DNA from 2 places in the Comamonas piscis genome. Region 1 is predicted to be linked to the other one. Evidence: predicted binding sites of a transcription regulator. Region 1 holds the regulator's gene; the other holds the start of a gene.
The links. The regulator FNR, encoded in region 1, switches genes on or off when oxygen is low (the NO sensors DNR and NnrR bind a similar motif). The targets are predictions, from matches to a motif close to TTGATNNNNATCAA.

Region 1 (7,600 bases):
GTTCTGGCTGTAGGTAGGACCAATGCGGCCAATCGCAGAAACACCCAGCGCCATCAGATCGCAATCAGGCTGGGTGCTGTAGCCCTGAAAGTTGCGGTGTAGGCGGCCCTGGCGCTTGGCCACGGCCAGCGCATCGTCTGGCAAGGCGAAATGGTCCATGCCCACATACACATAACCTGCGCCTTCCAGTGCTGCCAGCGCCTGCGCCAGCATGGCCAGCTTGTCGGTTGCACTGGGCAGGTCTTGTGCCTGAATGCGGCGCTGCGGCTTGAAGCGCTCAGGCAGGTGCGCATAGGCGTAGAGTGCAATGCGGTCCGGGCGCAGCGCGTTCACCTGCTCCATCGTGCGGGCAAAGCTCTGCGGGTTTTGCTGGGGCAGGCCGTAGATCAGGTCGATATTGATGGATTCAAAGCCGATCTCGCGCGCCTGCGCAACCAAGGCAAACACCTGCTCGGCGGGCTGCTCGCGGTGTACCGCCTTTTGCACCAGCGGGTCAAAATCCTGCACCCCAAAGCTCAGCCGGTTAAAGCCCAGCAGGTAGAGGTGCTGCAGGCGCTCGCGGCTGACGGTGCGCGGATCGACCTCGATCGAGTACTCGCCGCCGGGCTGCAGTTGAAAGCGCTGCTTGACCATATCCATCAGCCGGCTCAGACCCGCATCGGTCAAAAAAGTGGGCGAACCGCCGCCCAGGTGCAGCTGGCTGATGGTGGGGCGGCCACCGACATGGGCCAGTTGCAGATCCAGCTCCCGCTCCAGGTAGTCCAAGTATTCATCCGCCCGCTCGGCATGCTTGGTGATGATCTTGTTGCAGGCGCAGTAGTAGCACAGCGAGGCGCAAAACGGCACATGTACATACAAGGACAAGGGCGCCAGCCGGCCCACCAGCCCGGTGCCGCGCTGGGCTAGCGCCTGCTTGTACGCATCCGCAGCAAAGGCTTCAACAAATCGGTCTGCAGTAGGATACGACGTGTAACGGGGGCCGGGCACATCAAAACGGCGTAGCAGTTCAGGGGTCAGAGAAATCATGGGCTTCTTTCTTGCGGACCCCCAATGTGCCCCAGGGTCTGCCACGCGTCCTTGATGTACATCAAGAAGCCCATTGGCGCCTGCACGCACAATAGGCGCATCCAAGGAACGTCGTTCCTATATGAATAGTTGTTCACGGGTATTGATACATGACATCCACCTCCATCAAAGTAGCTTGCTCCAGCTGCAATTTGCGCGAGCTGTGCATGCCCGTGGGACTGTCGGTCGATCAAATGGAACGGATCGATGAGATCGTGGCCACGCGACGCAAGATCAAGCGCGGCAGCGCGCTGTTCCGCAATGGCGAGACCTTCACGTCCTTGTACGCCATCCGCACCGGCTTCTTCAAAACCAGCATTGCCACCGAAGACGGCCGTGACCAGGTCACCGGCTTCCAGATGGCGGGCGAGATCATCGGCCTCGATGGCATCGTCAATGACCGCCATTCCTGCGACGCGATTGCGCTTGAAGACGCCGAAGTCTGCGTGATGCCCTACTCGTCGCTGGAAGAGGTGTCGCGCGAAGTGACCGCCCTGCAGCACCATGTCCACAAAGTGATGAGCCGCGAGATCGTGCGCGAGCACGGCGTCATGCTGCTGCTGGGCAGCATGCGCGCCGAGGAGCGCCTGGCCGCCTTTTTGCTGAACCTGGTGCAGCGCCTGCATGCCCGGGGCTTCTCGCAGCATGAGCTGATCCTGCGCATGACGCGCGAGGAAATCGGCAGCTACCTGGGACTGAAGCTGGAAACCGTCAGCCGCACCTTCTCCAAGTTCGCAGAAGAAAACATCATCGAGGTCAAGCAACGCCATGTGCGCATTCTGGATACTGACAAGCTGCAAGGGCTGATCAACACCCAGGCCTGCGCGGCTTGATCACCATGTCGATGGCGCCGCACAGCGCCGCAACGGCGCAAACGCGGCCTGATCCGACATCCGTTGTCGCTGCCAGCAGCGATGCTTGGTGATGCAATTACGGCAAGGCTGCACAGCAGCGGCACTGCCCCCTGTCTGACCTGAAAGGAGCCCGCCATGTACCAACATATCCTGCTTGCCACCGATGGCTCTGAGCTGTCCGAAAAGGCCGTTCAACACGCGCTGGCGCTGGCCAAGCTGAGCCACGCGACCGTTACCGCCGTCAACATTTCGCCCAACTACCCGCGCAGCTATTTTGAAGGCAGCACCATGCAAAACCCTGATGACATTGCGCGCATCGAGGAAGGCTGGGAACGGGCTGCACAGAGCGTCGTCGACAAGGTGGTGGCCGAAGGCGCTGCAGCCGGTGTGCCCGTCAAAACCTTGGTGATCAAGTCCGATCTGATCGCCGAGGCACTGCTGGAGACCGCACGCGACGAGCGCTGCGACCTGATCGTTATGGCTTCGCACGGCTACCGGGGCTTGAAGCGCCTGCTGCTGGGCAGCGAGACCCAGCATGTGCTGACGCATGCGACGATCCCGGTGCTGGTGCTGCGCTGATCGCCGCATAAGCCAAGCGCATCAATAGCAAACCCTCGCTGGCGGTAGCTTCTCAGCTACCACCGGGCGAGGGTTTTGTCATGTCGGCACAGGCCGCCATCGCACAGGTATCAGCCCTTGAACAGGTCCTGGTACTGGTCGCGCAGCAGGTTCTTTTGCACCTTGCCCATGGTGTTGCGCGGCAACTCTCCAACCACAAAGCAGCGCTTGGGAATCTTGAAATTAGCCAGCTGCTTTTTCAAGGTGCTCACGATGCCATCGGCATCGAGTTGCTGGCCCGGCTTGGCAATCACCACGGCCACGCCCACCTCGCCAAAATCGGGATGCGGTACGCCCACCAAGGCGCTCTCAGCCACGCCCGGCAGGTCGTTGATAAAGCCCTCGATCTCTGCCGGGTAGACGTTGTAGCCGCCAGAGATGATCAGGTCCTTGCTGCGGCCAACAATGGTCACATAGCCGCGCGCGTCGATCTTGCCCACGTCGCCGGTCTTGAACCAGCCGTCGGCCGTGAACTCCTGCGCGGTCTTCTCAGGCATGCGCCAGTAGCCGCTGAACACATTGGCGCCCTGCACCTGGATATGGCCAATCTCGTCGGCACCCAGCGCCTGGCCATCATCGCCCTGCACCCGCACCCCCACGCCTGGCAGCGCAAAGCCCACCGTGCCGCCCCGGCGCTCGTCCTGGCCGCCATGGCGGGCATCGGCCTGGTAGGGGTTGGAGACCAGCATGATGGTCTCGCTCATGCCATAGCGCTCCAAAATCGAAAGGCCGGTGCGGGTCTGCCAGTCGCGGAAGGTCTCGATCAGCAAGGGCGCGGAGCCTGAGATGAACAGGCGCATGTGCTGCGCGGCCGCCTTGGTCAGGCCCGGCTCGGCCAGCAGACGCACATAGAGGGTTGGCACCCCCATAAACACCGTTGCCCACGCCATCGCAGCAATCACCGCCTTGGGCTCAAACTTGGCAAACCAGATCATCTTGCTGCCATTGAGCAAGGCCGCGTGGATGGCGACAAACAAGCCATGCACATGGAAGATCGGCAGCGCATGGATCAGCACATCGCCCGTCTTCCAGCCCCAGTAGTCCTTCAGCGTAACCGCATTGCTCAGCAGGTTGCCGTGGCTCAGCATCGCGCCCTTGCTGCGCCCGGTGGTGCCACTGGTGTACAAAATAGCAGCCATGTCGTCGGCGGTCTTTTGTGCCGGCGTGTGCGTATCGTCGCAGTGCACGGCGCGCTCCAGCAGGGTGCCACTGCGGTCATCGCCCAGGGTGAACACGCTTTGCGTGCCGCACTGGAAGGCGATCTTGGAGACCCAGCCAAAGTTGGCCGGCGCGCAGACCACCACGGCCGGTTCGGCATTGGTGACGAAGTACGCGATCTCGGCGCTTTGGTAGGCGGTATTCAGCGGCAAAAACACATGGCCTGCGCGCAAGGTGGCCAGGTACAGCGCCATCGCTTCGACCGACTTTTCTACCTGCACGGCCACCCGGCTGCCGGTAGGAATGTTCAGCGAATCGAGCAGGTTGGCAATGCGCGCGCTCATGCGGTCGAGATCGCGCCAGCTGTAGTTCAGCGGCTCACCGTTGGCCGAGGTGGTCTCCACGGCGATGGCATCAAGGTCCTCAGGAAAGGCTGCACGCAGTGCGCAGAACAGGTTGTCGTTGGTCATGTTTGTCTACTTGGTTGGAGGTATTCCTGGGCACCTGCAGCGCAGCCAATGGCCGGCGCAGGCGCCTTCAAAACTGGGGTGTTCGTTTGGCCACAAAGGCGGCGATGCCCTCGCGGTGTTCTGCCGAATCGGCATAGGCATAGGGCTGCTGCAGCACGGGGGCCTGGGCATCGCCCTCGGCCAGCGCGCGCAGCAGCTGCTTGGTCATGCGGGCGGCCTGGGGTGCCAAGCCGCAGATGCGGGCTACAGTGCGCTCCAGCTGGGCCTGCAGCTGGGCAGCGGGATGAACCTGGCTCAAAAAGCCCGAGGCCAGCATCTGCTCGGCGCCAAAGACCGCCGCCTCCAGCAGCATCTGCCGTGTCTTGGCAGGCCCCAGCTGGCTCAACACCAGGGCCGCCTCCTTAGGGGCCATCGGAAAGCCCAGCTTGGCAATCGGTGCGCCAAACTGGGCGGTGTCTGCTGCCAGGCGGGTGTCGCAGCAGCTGGCCAGCTCTACACCGGCGCCCATGCAGGCGCCTTCAATGGCGGCCACCAGCGGCACATCGCATTGCAGCAGGGCATGCAGCGCGGGCCAAACCTCGCCCTCATGGAAGTCGGCGAGGCTGCGCTCGGCAAAGCGGAAGTCCGCATATTCCGAGATATCGCCGCCGGCGCAAAAGGCCTCGCCCTCGCCTTGCAGCACGATGCAACGCAGCCCGGGCTGGCGCTGCAGGTCCTCAAACACGCTGCGCAGCTGCCGCCACATCGCACGCGACATGGCATTGCGCTTGCCCGGGTTGGCCAGCACCACGCGCACTGCTTGCGCGCGGGCCACCGGCTCGCCCGCTGTCCATGCTTCCACCCGAACTTGGCCCGTCATCGTCTCGCTCCCGTGCTTATTCAATCTTGGCGCCCGAGGCCTTCACCACCTCGGCCCAGCGCTTGACCTCGTCGGCCACAAAGGCGGCAAACTGCGGCTGCGTCATGCTGCCATATTCCGCACCGTTCTTGGCCCAGATGGCCTTGATCTCATCGGAGCCGCCCATGCGCTTGGCCTCTTCAAACATGCGCGCCTGCAGCTCCGGCGGGGTGCCCTTGATGGCCCAGAGGCCGTACCAGGTGGTCACGTTGTAGTCGGGCAGGCCCACCTCGGCGGCGCAAGGCACATCGGGCAGCGAGGGGTTGCGCTGGCTGCCCGCCACCATCAGGCATTTGATACGACCGGCGGCTATGTGCGCGGCCGACGAGCCCAGGCCATCGAACAGCATGTCCACATTGCCGGCAATCAGATCCTGCAGCGCCGGTCCCGCGCCTTTGTACGGCACATGCAGGATGTCGGTCTGGCTCTGGATCTTGAACAGCTCACCGGCCAGGTGGTGGCTGGTGCCGGCGCCCGCCGAGGCAAAGCTCATCTTCCCCGGGTTGGCCTTGAGCTGGGCCAGCAGCTGCTGCATGTTGGCAGCGGTCACCCGCTTGGGGTTGACCACCAACACCTGCGGCACGGTCGCCAACAAGGCCAAAGGCACCAGGTCTTTCTGGATGTCGTAATCCAGCCGGGGGTAGACCGAGGGCGCAATCACATGGTGGGTGCCGCCCATGAAGAAGTGGTAGCCATCGGCCGACTGGCGCGCCGCAAAGCTGGCCCCCAAGGTGCCGCCGGCGCCGCCCTTGTTGTCGATCACCAGGGTCTTGCCCGACATCTTTGAGAACTGTGAGGACAGCGGCCGCGCAAAGGCATCGGTGCCGCCCCCTGCCGGAAAGGGCACCACCCAGGTCACCGGCTTGGCGGGCCAGTCTTTGGCTGCTGCCGTATTGGCCCAGCTCCAGGCGGGCAGCGCCGTGCCCGCCATGCCGGCGGCCAGGCCTACCAGCGTTCGCCTTCTGGATGAGGACGGTGTATAGCTCTTGGTCATCTTGTCTCCTAACATTTGTTTTTTAAGATCCACGCACACCCGCCTGCGCGCGCCGATAGCAACGCACAAGCCCTGAGTGGCAGGCTTGTTATGCCTACCACCCAGGCTGCGACCCCTTCAGGAGCCGTCAGCTTTTATCAGGCCAACACAGTGCAAAGGGGCACTGCGGCGTCCTGCCTCATCCACATAAACAAAAATCCAAAAATTAAACCTTGGCCAGCGCCTCGATGCCCGATGACACCGGAATCTTGCCCTGCGCCAGCAAATTGCGGTGCTTGTCCAGGCGCTTCAAGTCATAAAGGTAATTCACCATCAGGCCGTAGGACTGCTTGATGCCCTTGGCAGAGGTGTCGCCCGCCCAATTGAGGCGCTCGACCCGCGAGCCATTGCCCAGGTGGAAACGGGCGACCGGGTCCACCGGTTTGTCCTTGACCAGGCTCTTGCCCAGGTAGCGGGCAGCGGCTTGCATCAGCAGCTTGGCGACGGCGTCATCGGCTTTTAGCTGGGCTGGCTGCTCCAGCGCGGCCAGCCAATCGGCGGCAATCGGCTCGGGCTTGTCCAGTGCCTTGGCCACATCGGCGCGCAGGCGTTTGTCGGCGCCTTCCCAAACTTCGGCTGCGTTCTTGCCCAGCCAGCTGCGAAAACCCGGTATCGGCGACAAGGTGGCGAACTGGCGCAGCTTGGGGAACTCCTGCAGCAGCTGCTCCACGACGGTCTTGATCAGCGAATCACCAAAACTCACGCCGCGCAAACCGGTCTGGGTGTTGCTGATCGAGTAGAAAATCGCGGTGCTGGCCTTGTTCACATCGGTGGCGGCGGCGGCCTCATCGAGCAGCGGCGCAATGCTGTCCGACATCTTGTCCACGAGCGCCACCTCGACAAAGATCAGCGGCTCATTGGGCAGGCGCGGGTGGAAAAAGCCGTAGCAGCGGCGGTCGCTGTCCAGGCGGTTTTTCAAGTCGGTCCAGCTGCGGATGTCATGCACCGCCTCGTACTTGATGAGCTTTTCCAACAGCGACGCAGGCGAATCCCAGCTGAGGCTGCGCAGCTCCAGAAAGGCGATGTCGAACCAGTTGGAGAACAGGTATTCCAGATCGGCATCGACGGCGATCAGCCAGTCATGGCCCTTGAGCTGGGGCAGCATCTGCGCGCGTAGATCCAGCAAAAAGCGCATGCCCTGCGCGGGCACCGCAAAACGCTGCAGCAGACGCATGCGCGGCGTTTGCAGCGCCTTGCGCAGTTGGCGCTCCGCAGCGGCCATGCTGGTGGTGCCCACCGCGTCTTCATAGCGCTGGCGGGCCTGGCCGATCTTGGCCACATCGGGCACAAACTGCTCGCACAGCAGACGCCAGCAGTCCATGCGCTGCTCGGGCTGGGCAGTGGCATACCACTGCATCACCGGCTCGGCCAGACGGCCGCCTTCGGCATCGCTCACCTCGCTGGCGCCCACGGCCTGCAGGTCGGCCAGCAGCCGGCGCAGCTCGCGCGGCGACAGGGCCTCGTTGCCCCGGCGCAAACTGGCCTTGAGGCGCTCGGTGGTGCT
Region 2 (7,600 bases), 1.2 Mb from region 1:
CATGCTGGCCACCACCAGGGGCAGCATCTCCGTGCGAACGGGGTCATACCCATGCTGGCGCAGGCGCTCAAAATGCCCGGACTCGCGCATCTTGGTGAGCGATGCTCCAGCCGGGATGGAGCAGCGCATGGCTACAAACAATGCTGCCGTCAGCGGGATCAGCTCCAGCACCAAGACGCGAATGACCATCTCGACAGCCACCCGGGACAGGCCATAGCTGGTGGCAGTGACAAAAACGATCCGCGCCACCACCAGGCACAGCAAGGCAGCGAGCGCGGTAAAACCCAGCAGAATGGGCGCTGTGTCCACATACATGCGGCGCATCAGCCGCGCGCGGGTTTGCGGGCCGTAGCTGCTGGGCGACATCAGCATCACCAACACAACGGCACCCAGGTAGAAAATGCGCCACCAGGCCACCGCCCAGCGGCGCGCGGTGCGCCATGCCTGGTGGGGCCATTGGGGTTGGAGCAGACTTGCCAGCATCCGCGCATCATAGGTCATCGGCGCCAACCGACTGACCTGACGCGGGTCAGCGGTTTAGGACTTCTGGCGCGCCTTCCAGGCCTGCACCGCCTTCAAGGTTTGCTGCACATGCTCCATCGGATCGCTGCCTTCATGGGCATAGATCACCTTGCCATCCGGCGCGATCACATACGAGATGCGCGATGCCGTGCCGGGCCGCGCGGCAGAACCAGCGTCATAGGCCTTGATGGCCTTGGCATCGGGGTCGGAGGCAACACTGAACTGGTCGCGGCAGGCTTCGCTGGAGAAGCGCTGCATCGTCGCGATGTCGTCATGCGAGATACCGACCACCTGCGCGCCAGATGCGGCAAAGCTTGGGGTGGCTTCCGCAAATGCATGCGCTTCAATCGTGCAGCCCTGGCTGAAGGCCTTGGGGAAGAAATACAGCACGACGGGCCCGCGCTTCAGGGCCTCGGCCATGTCAAAGCGCTGCACCTTGCCGGCCAAGGCCGATTGCGTGCTGAACAGCGGCGCCTGCGCACCAACGGCCAGCGCCGCATGACTGGGCATGCTTACCAAGGCCGCACAGCCCATGACCACCGAGGCCAAAGCCCCAACGAGTTTTGCTTTCATTGTCGATCCTTCTGTTGTCATCTACACACGCCTGGAGGCTGGGCATTTGTGCCTAGCCCTGTTTTGCATACTGCAACACGCTTGCGCCACATCACTCCGCACCACAGCCTCTAGAATATGCCACCTGGCGTGATGGCATACATCATCACCCCTTTGGCTGTTTATGCAACTACCCACCCTGCCCGCCATGCACAAGCCATGCGAAGGTGTGACCCTCAAGGAGACAAAAAAATGATGAAACAGATTTTGCAATGCACCGCCGTGGCCCTCACGGTGGGAATGGCTTCTGGCGCCATGGCGCAAGGCCCGGCCACCGATTACCCCGGCAGCAAGCCGGTGCGCATGGTAGTGCCGTTCCCGCCAGGCGGTGGCACCGATATTCTTTCGCGCATCATTGCGCAAAAGCTGAACGAGCAAAACCACTGGACGGTGGTCGCAGACAACCGCGCCGGCGCTGGCGGCACCATCGGCATCAGCGAAGTGGCCAAGGCCCAGCCCACCGGTTATGACATCGTGATGGGCCAAAAGGACAATGTGGTTCTGGGCTACTACCTGTACAAGGGCCTGCCCTGGAACCCCGCCAAGGACCTGACCCCGATTGCCCATATTGCCTATTCGCCGGTGATCATCGCCACTGCAGAAAACAGCAAGTACAAGACCTTGAGCGATGTGATTGCTGCGGCCAAAGCCGATCCCGGCAAGATCACCTACGGATCGCCCGGCAACGGCACCAGCATCCATATCGCGGGCGTGCTGTTTGAAAAAGCCGCAGGCGTGAAGCTGACCCACGTGCCTTACAAGGGCTCCAACCCCGCGCTGCTCGATACCCTGTCCGGCAATGTCGATCTGCTGGTGTCTTCGGTGCCCTCGGCCATTGGCCAGATCAAGGCCGGCAAGCTGCGCCCGCTGGCTGTTACCTCCGCCAAGCGCAGCACCTCGTTGCCGGATGTTCCCACTGTCGCCGAGCTGGGTATGAAGGGCTTTGACGTGAGCACCTGGTACGGCCTGTTCGGCCCCAAGAACCTGCCCACGCCCATCGTCAGCAAGCTCAACACCGAAGTCAACAAGCTGCTGGGCATGAAGGAAGTGCAGGACGCCATCCTGGCCCAAGGCGCCGAGCCACAAGCCATGTCCTCGTCCGACTTTGACAAATTCTTCCACAAGGACTTCCAGGACGCCAAGGCGATTGTTGAAGCCTCCGGCGCGACCATCCAGTAAGCCGCAAGGCTTGGATACGACAAGGGCACCTCATGAGGTGCCCTTTTTTGTGACCGCCCCATCGTGGGCTGCTGGTATGGCGCGGCCTAAACGCCGTCGCCCTGAAACGCTTGCCGGCGCAAGGTGACCACCAAGGTATCGCGGTGGCCTGCGGCTTCGCCCAGCGGCTGGATCGGCGTGCTCTCATGGATCATGCGGGCATCGTCCAGCAGCATCAGCGACCAGGGCTCCGTCAAGGTAAAGCGCAGGCCTTGCGGCCCTTGGGCATCAAACACCCGGGTTTCGCCGCCTTTGATGCCTTCGCGCGCCACCAGGAACACGGCGACCAGGTCCACACCATCGCGGTGCGCGCCCTCGGGTGTGGGCCGGCCAATGCCTTCGGCCGTGTCAATGCGGAACTGGTGGGCTTCGGTGTACCAGGGCTCAGCGCTATCGCTGGCAAACAGCGCCTGTGCCGTGCGCCCCAGCGCCTGCAGGATGTGGTTCCAGGCGGGCAGGTTTTTGGAAGCGGCTTCGACCGGCTCAAACCAGCGCTGCATGCCGCCATGCAAGGCGTTGTACTCCACCGGTTGCCAGTGGGCACGGTGGGCCACAGCCTCCACCTGGCCATCGTGCACCACATAACAGGAATGGCGGCGCTTGCGGTAGCGGCCGCCATCTTTGAGGTACGCATCATGCGGCATGCCCTCCCAATGGCTGCCGAGCGCTGCCATCTCTGCCGGTGGGCTACCCGCCCACTGGGCCACCGCTGCCGGGCTCAGCACCGCATAGCCATAAGCACGCAAGGTGCCGTCCACTTGGTCGGCATCGCAATAAGGAGGGGGAAAGGACTGCATCAAAATCTCCGTCAAGCGGGCGAGCTTACGGCGGCTGCAAAAGCATTGCGTGCTGCACAAGATTGGGCAGCACGCTGGGTGGAGGGAGGGGACTCGCCGCGTATAAAACGCGGCGAGCAGGTTTTATTGGCGGACGACGAGCACAGGGATCGTGCTGTCGCTCAACACTCGCTGCGTGACGCTGCCCAGCACCAGCTTTTCCAAGCCTTTGCGGCCATGCGAGCCCATCACAATCAGGTCAGCACCCGTGGTTTTGACGGCCTCCATCACGCCGTCATGCACGGAGTGGCCCTCACCCATGACGGCATCGACGGCGATGCCCGCCTGCTCCATCGCGGTTTTCACCGCATCTAGGGCCGTGTGCGCATCGGCAGTGGCGGCAGACAGGTACTGCGCCTGGCCATAGGCAAAATCGGCGCCCACACCGGTGAAGGGATAGGGATCGATCACATAGACAGCGGTGACCTGGCTGCCAAAGGCCTTGGCGAGGCCTGCGGCCTTGCTGACCGCGAGCATGGAGGTGGCTGAACCATCGACCGGAACCAGAATATGTTTAAACATGGCGTCACTCCTTTTTGTTGTTGCCTACATAACTTACTCTAAAACGCATGGCCCGGCAAACTGTCCAGGGACTGGGCCACTGGCCCGCATGTGACGATTGCGAGCCGTTTGCGCTGCATCAACGATGGCATAGCTGCAAGCCGGGTCGCATAATGTTTGCTCCGCCCTGCGGGGCCTCCACGCTTGCACCAACTATGACTACACCCCTGCGTTCTCTTGGCCGATCCTCCCTGCAAGTCTCGCCCCTGTGCCTGGGCGGCAATGTATTTGGCTGGACGGCCGACGAGGCGATGAGTTTTCGCCTGCTCGATGCCTGGTTGGATGCCGGCATGAACTTTGTCGATACCGCCGATGTGTATTCGCGTTGGGCGCCCGGCCACAGCGGTGGCGAATCTGAGCGGGTGTTGGGCCAATGGCTGCGCAGCTCCGGCAAACGCGCACAAGTGGTGCTGGCCACCAAGGTCGGCAAGGACATGGGCGATGGCAAGGTCGGCCTGCGGCCGGAATATATTCGCCAGGCAGTTGATGCCTCGTTGCAGCGCCTGCAGACCGACTACATCGACCTTTACCAGTCGCATGACGACGACCCGCAAGTGCCGTTGGCCGATGTAATGGGCACCTTTGGCGAGCTGATTGCCGAGGGCAAGGTACGGGCAGTTGGCGCCAGCAACTACAGTGCCGCCCGCCTGGCCGAAGCGCTGAACATAAGCGAGCAGCATGGCCTGGCCCGTTACGAGAGCCTGCAGCCGCTCTACAACCTGTATGACCGGGCCGTGTTCGAGCAAGAACTACAGCCGCTGTGCGTGGAGCGCGGCGTCGGCGTCATCAACTTCTACAGCCTGGCTGCCGGCTTTTTGACTGGAAAATACCGCACTGCCGACGATGCTCGCAAAAGCCCGCGCGGCGCCAAAACCACCCAGCTCTATCTGAACGACCGGGGCCTGCGCATTCTGGCCGCGCTGGAGCAAGTTAGCAACCGCCTGGAGGCCCCCTTGGGCGAGGTGGCTGTGGCCTGGGTGATGCGCCAGCCTGGCATTGCCTCGCCCATTGCCAGCGCCAGCAATCTGGAGCAGCTGCAGTCCCTTATCCGCGCCAGCCAGTTGCAGCTGGATGCCGATGCGATGGCCACGCTCAACACCGCCAGCGCTGAGACTTAAAAAACTAGGCCAGCAAGGCCGGCAAGATCTGCGCCGATGGCAGGCGCCAGCACTGGTCGGCCACGCTGTCCAGCACCGTCGGCTCGGGGTTGATGACCACCACATGCGCGCCGCCCCGGGCAGCAATATGGGCCAAGCCAGCCGCAGGATACACATGGCCGGAGGTGCCGATCACCAGCATCAGGTCACAGGCCTTGGCCGCATCCTGGGCCTGCTGCAGCTCCGCATGGGGCAAGGCCTCGCCAAACCAGACCACGCCGGGGCGCAGGTAGTTGCCGCAACCGGGGCACTGGGGCGGTGCATCGCCTTCGGTAAAGCGGGCATCGCAGCAGGGTTTGGGCGGCAGCAGCCAGCGGTTCTCCATCAGGTTGCCATGCAGGCACAGCACCGGCGCACTGCCAGCGCGCTGGTGCAGGCCATCCACATTCTGGGTGACCAGTGTCATTCGGCCCGGGTTGCGGCCCTGCCATTGCGCCAGCGCCACATGGCCGGCATTGGGCTGCACCTGGCGGATCAGATCGCGGCGGTACTGGTACCAGTCCCATACCCGCTGCGGATGGGCCAAAAACCCGGCCTCGCTCGCCATCTCCTCGGGGCTAAACTGCGCCCAGTAGCCAGTTTGCGCGTCCCTAAACGTCGGCACGCCAGATTCGGCACTGGCCCCAGCCCCTGTCAACACCAGCACATGGCGCGCAGCCTGCAAGCGCCGGCGCAGGCTGGCGATGTCTGGATCGGTGCTGTAGGGATCAGCGGGTGCATGCAAGGAATCAAGAGGCATATATAAAGCGGTGAAAGGCAGGCGCCCAGCATACGGCAGGACTGAAGCATTGCCACCCCAGTCCGGCATGCCTGCGCAGCGCAATGCCCATGAGGTTTACATTCAGACACCGTCATCACGATTTGGAGATGGACAGCCGCACCGGGCCAAGCCCAGAATGGCTGACCCACGATCAGGAGACACAGATGCAGTTCATCCCCTATCTGAATTTTGATGGCCAATGCGCGGAAGCCATGGCCTTCTACGCCCAGCTGTTTGGCGGCCAGATCACCCACCAAATGCGCTTTAGCGATATGCCCCCCAGCGAAGGCATGCCGCCGCTGCCCCCCGAGGCGCAATCGCGCCTGATGCATGCCCATCTGCAAGTGGGCAGCCAGGCCATCATGGCCTCCGACACGCTGCCTGCCCTGCCCGGCGTCAGCGCCGAGAGCTGTGGCGGTGGCTACCTCAAGCCCCAAGGGATGTGGGTATCGATCGGCGTGGATTCCGCCGCCGACGGCGAGCGGGTGTTTGCCGGCTTGGCCGAAGGCGGCCAGGTCAGCATGCCCTTCGCAGCCACCTTCTGGTCGCCCGGCTTTGGCATGGTGACCGACCGCTTTGGTATCCCCTGGATGGTGAATGCGCAAACGCAACAACCTGCCGCCTGACCTATTCCGCAACCCTACAACCTAGCTTCTGAGCCGCCCACCATGTCTGTACAGCCCCATCCCCAGGATCTTGTGCTCAACCGCTTGATCAACGCCCCAGCGGCCACCCTCTTCCGCTGCTGGACCGAGCCGGCCCTGCTCACTCAGTGGTTTGTGCCCAAGCCCTGGACGATTGCCAGCGCCGAGGTGGATGTGCGCGTCGGCGGCGGCAGCCAGATTGTGATGTGCGACCCGCAGGGCAACCAGTACCCCAATGCGGGGGTGTACCTAGAGGTGGTGCCCAACCGCAAGCTGGTGTTTACCGATGCCTATACCGCTGGCTGGGTGCCCAGCGCCAAGCCCTTCATGACGGCCATCATCGCGTTTGAGCCCGAAGGGGACCAGACCCGCTATACCGCCACCGTGCGGCATTGGAGCGAGGAGACCCGCAAACAGCATGAGGCCATGGGCTTCCACACTGGCTGGGGCATAAGCACCGACCAGCTGGAGGCCCTGGCTGCCACGCTGTAGCCCTTTGTTTAGAGCAGCGCCGCTGGCGCTCAGGAGACCGCCATGCCCTATGTCGATGGATTTGTAATCCCCGTGCCCCTTGCCAATCTGGATGCCTACCGAACCATGGCCGAGGCCGCCGGCAAGGTCTGGATGGAGTATGGCGCGCTGCAGTACTGGGAATGTGTGGGCGACGATGTGCCGGACGGTGAACACACGTCCTTCCCGATGGCCGTCAAGCTGCAGTCCGATGAGGTCGCCTGCTTTTCCTGGATTGTCTACACCTCGCGCGCCGAGCGCGACCGTATCAATGCCGCGGTCATGGCGGATCCACGGCTGGCAGATATGCAGCCGGCCAATATGCCTTTTGATGGCAAACGCATGATTTTTGGTGGCTTTACGCCGGTGGTGCGGCTGGGCGGCTGAGCATCCCAACAGTCCTACGATCAGGCCAGCACCCCGGCCATGTCGACGCGCACCATCAAGCCTTTCAAGGCCTCGCTTTTGCGCAGCTGCAGTTGGCCGTCGTAACCCTGCACAATGTGCTGCGCAATCGACAGGCCCAAGCCGGTGCCAGCGACCGATTCATCAAAGCGTTTGCCCCGTTCGCCGGCCGCCTGCATTTGCGCGTCGGTCATGCCCGGGCCATCGTCTTCCACCAGCAGCATCAGGCCTTGGGCTGCGTTGCCCCGCACCGTCAAGCGCACCTGGGACGCCGCCCATTTGCCGGCGTTGTCCAAAAGATTGCCCAGCAACTCTTCCAGATCGGCCCGCTCGCCCCGCCACCACAGCGGGCTGCCCGCGTCCACCAGTTGCCAG

Region 2: a site for FNR is predicted at 3,819-3,832, ahead of HS961_RS13385 (universal stress protein). Genes of this name have one in related genera too.

The regions. Positions count from the first base shown of each region.
Region 1 covers NZ_CP058554.1:4,162,002-4,169,601, forward strand. Annotated here, with positions in the region: gene hemN (oxygen-independent coproporphyrinogen III oxidase) at 1-1,026, opposite strand, end outside; gene fnr (fumarate/nitrate reduction transcriptional regulator Fnr) at 1,176-1,898, shown strand; gene HS961_RS18755 (universal stress protein) at 2,055-2,498, shown strand; gene HS961_RS18760 (malonate--CoA ligase) at 2,609-4,165, opposite strand; gene HS961_RS18765 (enoyl-CoA hydratase/isomerase family protein) at 4,233-5,024, opposite strand; gene HS961_RS18770 (tripartite tricarboxylate transporter substrate binding protein) at 5,041-6,057, opposite strand; gene HS961_RS18775 (malonyl-CoA decarboxylase) at 6,263-7,600, opposite strand, start outside.
Region 2 covers NZ_CP058554.1:2,969,007-2,976,606, reverse strand. Annotated here, with positions in the region: gene HS961_RS13405 (MlaE family ABC transporter permease) at 1-483, opposite strand, end outside; gene HS961_RS13400 (peroxiredoxin) at 538-1,095, opposite strand; gene HS961_RS13395 (Bug family tripartite tricarboxylate transporter substrate binding protein) at 1,327-2,313, shown strand; gene HS961_RS13390 (2OG-Fe dioxygenase family protein) at 2,400-3,149, opposite strand; gene HS961_RS13385 (universal stress protein) at 3,273-3,710, opposite strand; gene HS961_RS13380 (aldo/keto reductase) at 3,905-4,867, shown strand; gene HS961_RS13375 (SIR2 family NAD-dependent protein deacylase) at 4,872-5,645, opposite strand; gene HS961_RS13370 (VOC family protein) at 5,831-6,292, shown strand; gene HS961_RS13365 (SRPBCC family protein) at 6,335-6,802, shown strand; gene HS961_RS13360 (DUF1428 domain-containing protein) at 6,845-7,207, shown strand; gene HS961_RS13355 (sensor histidine kinase) at 7,228-7,600, opposite strand, start outside.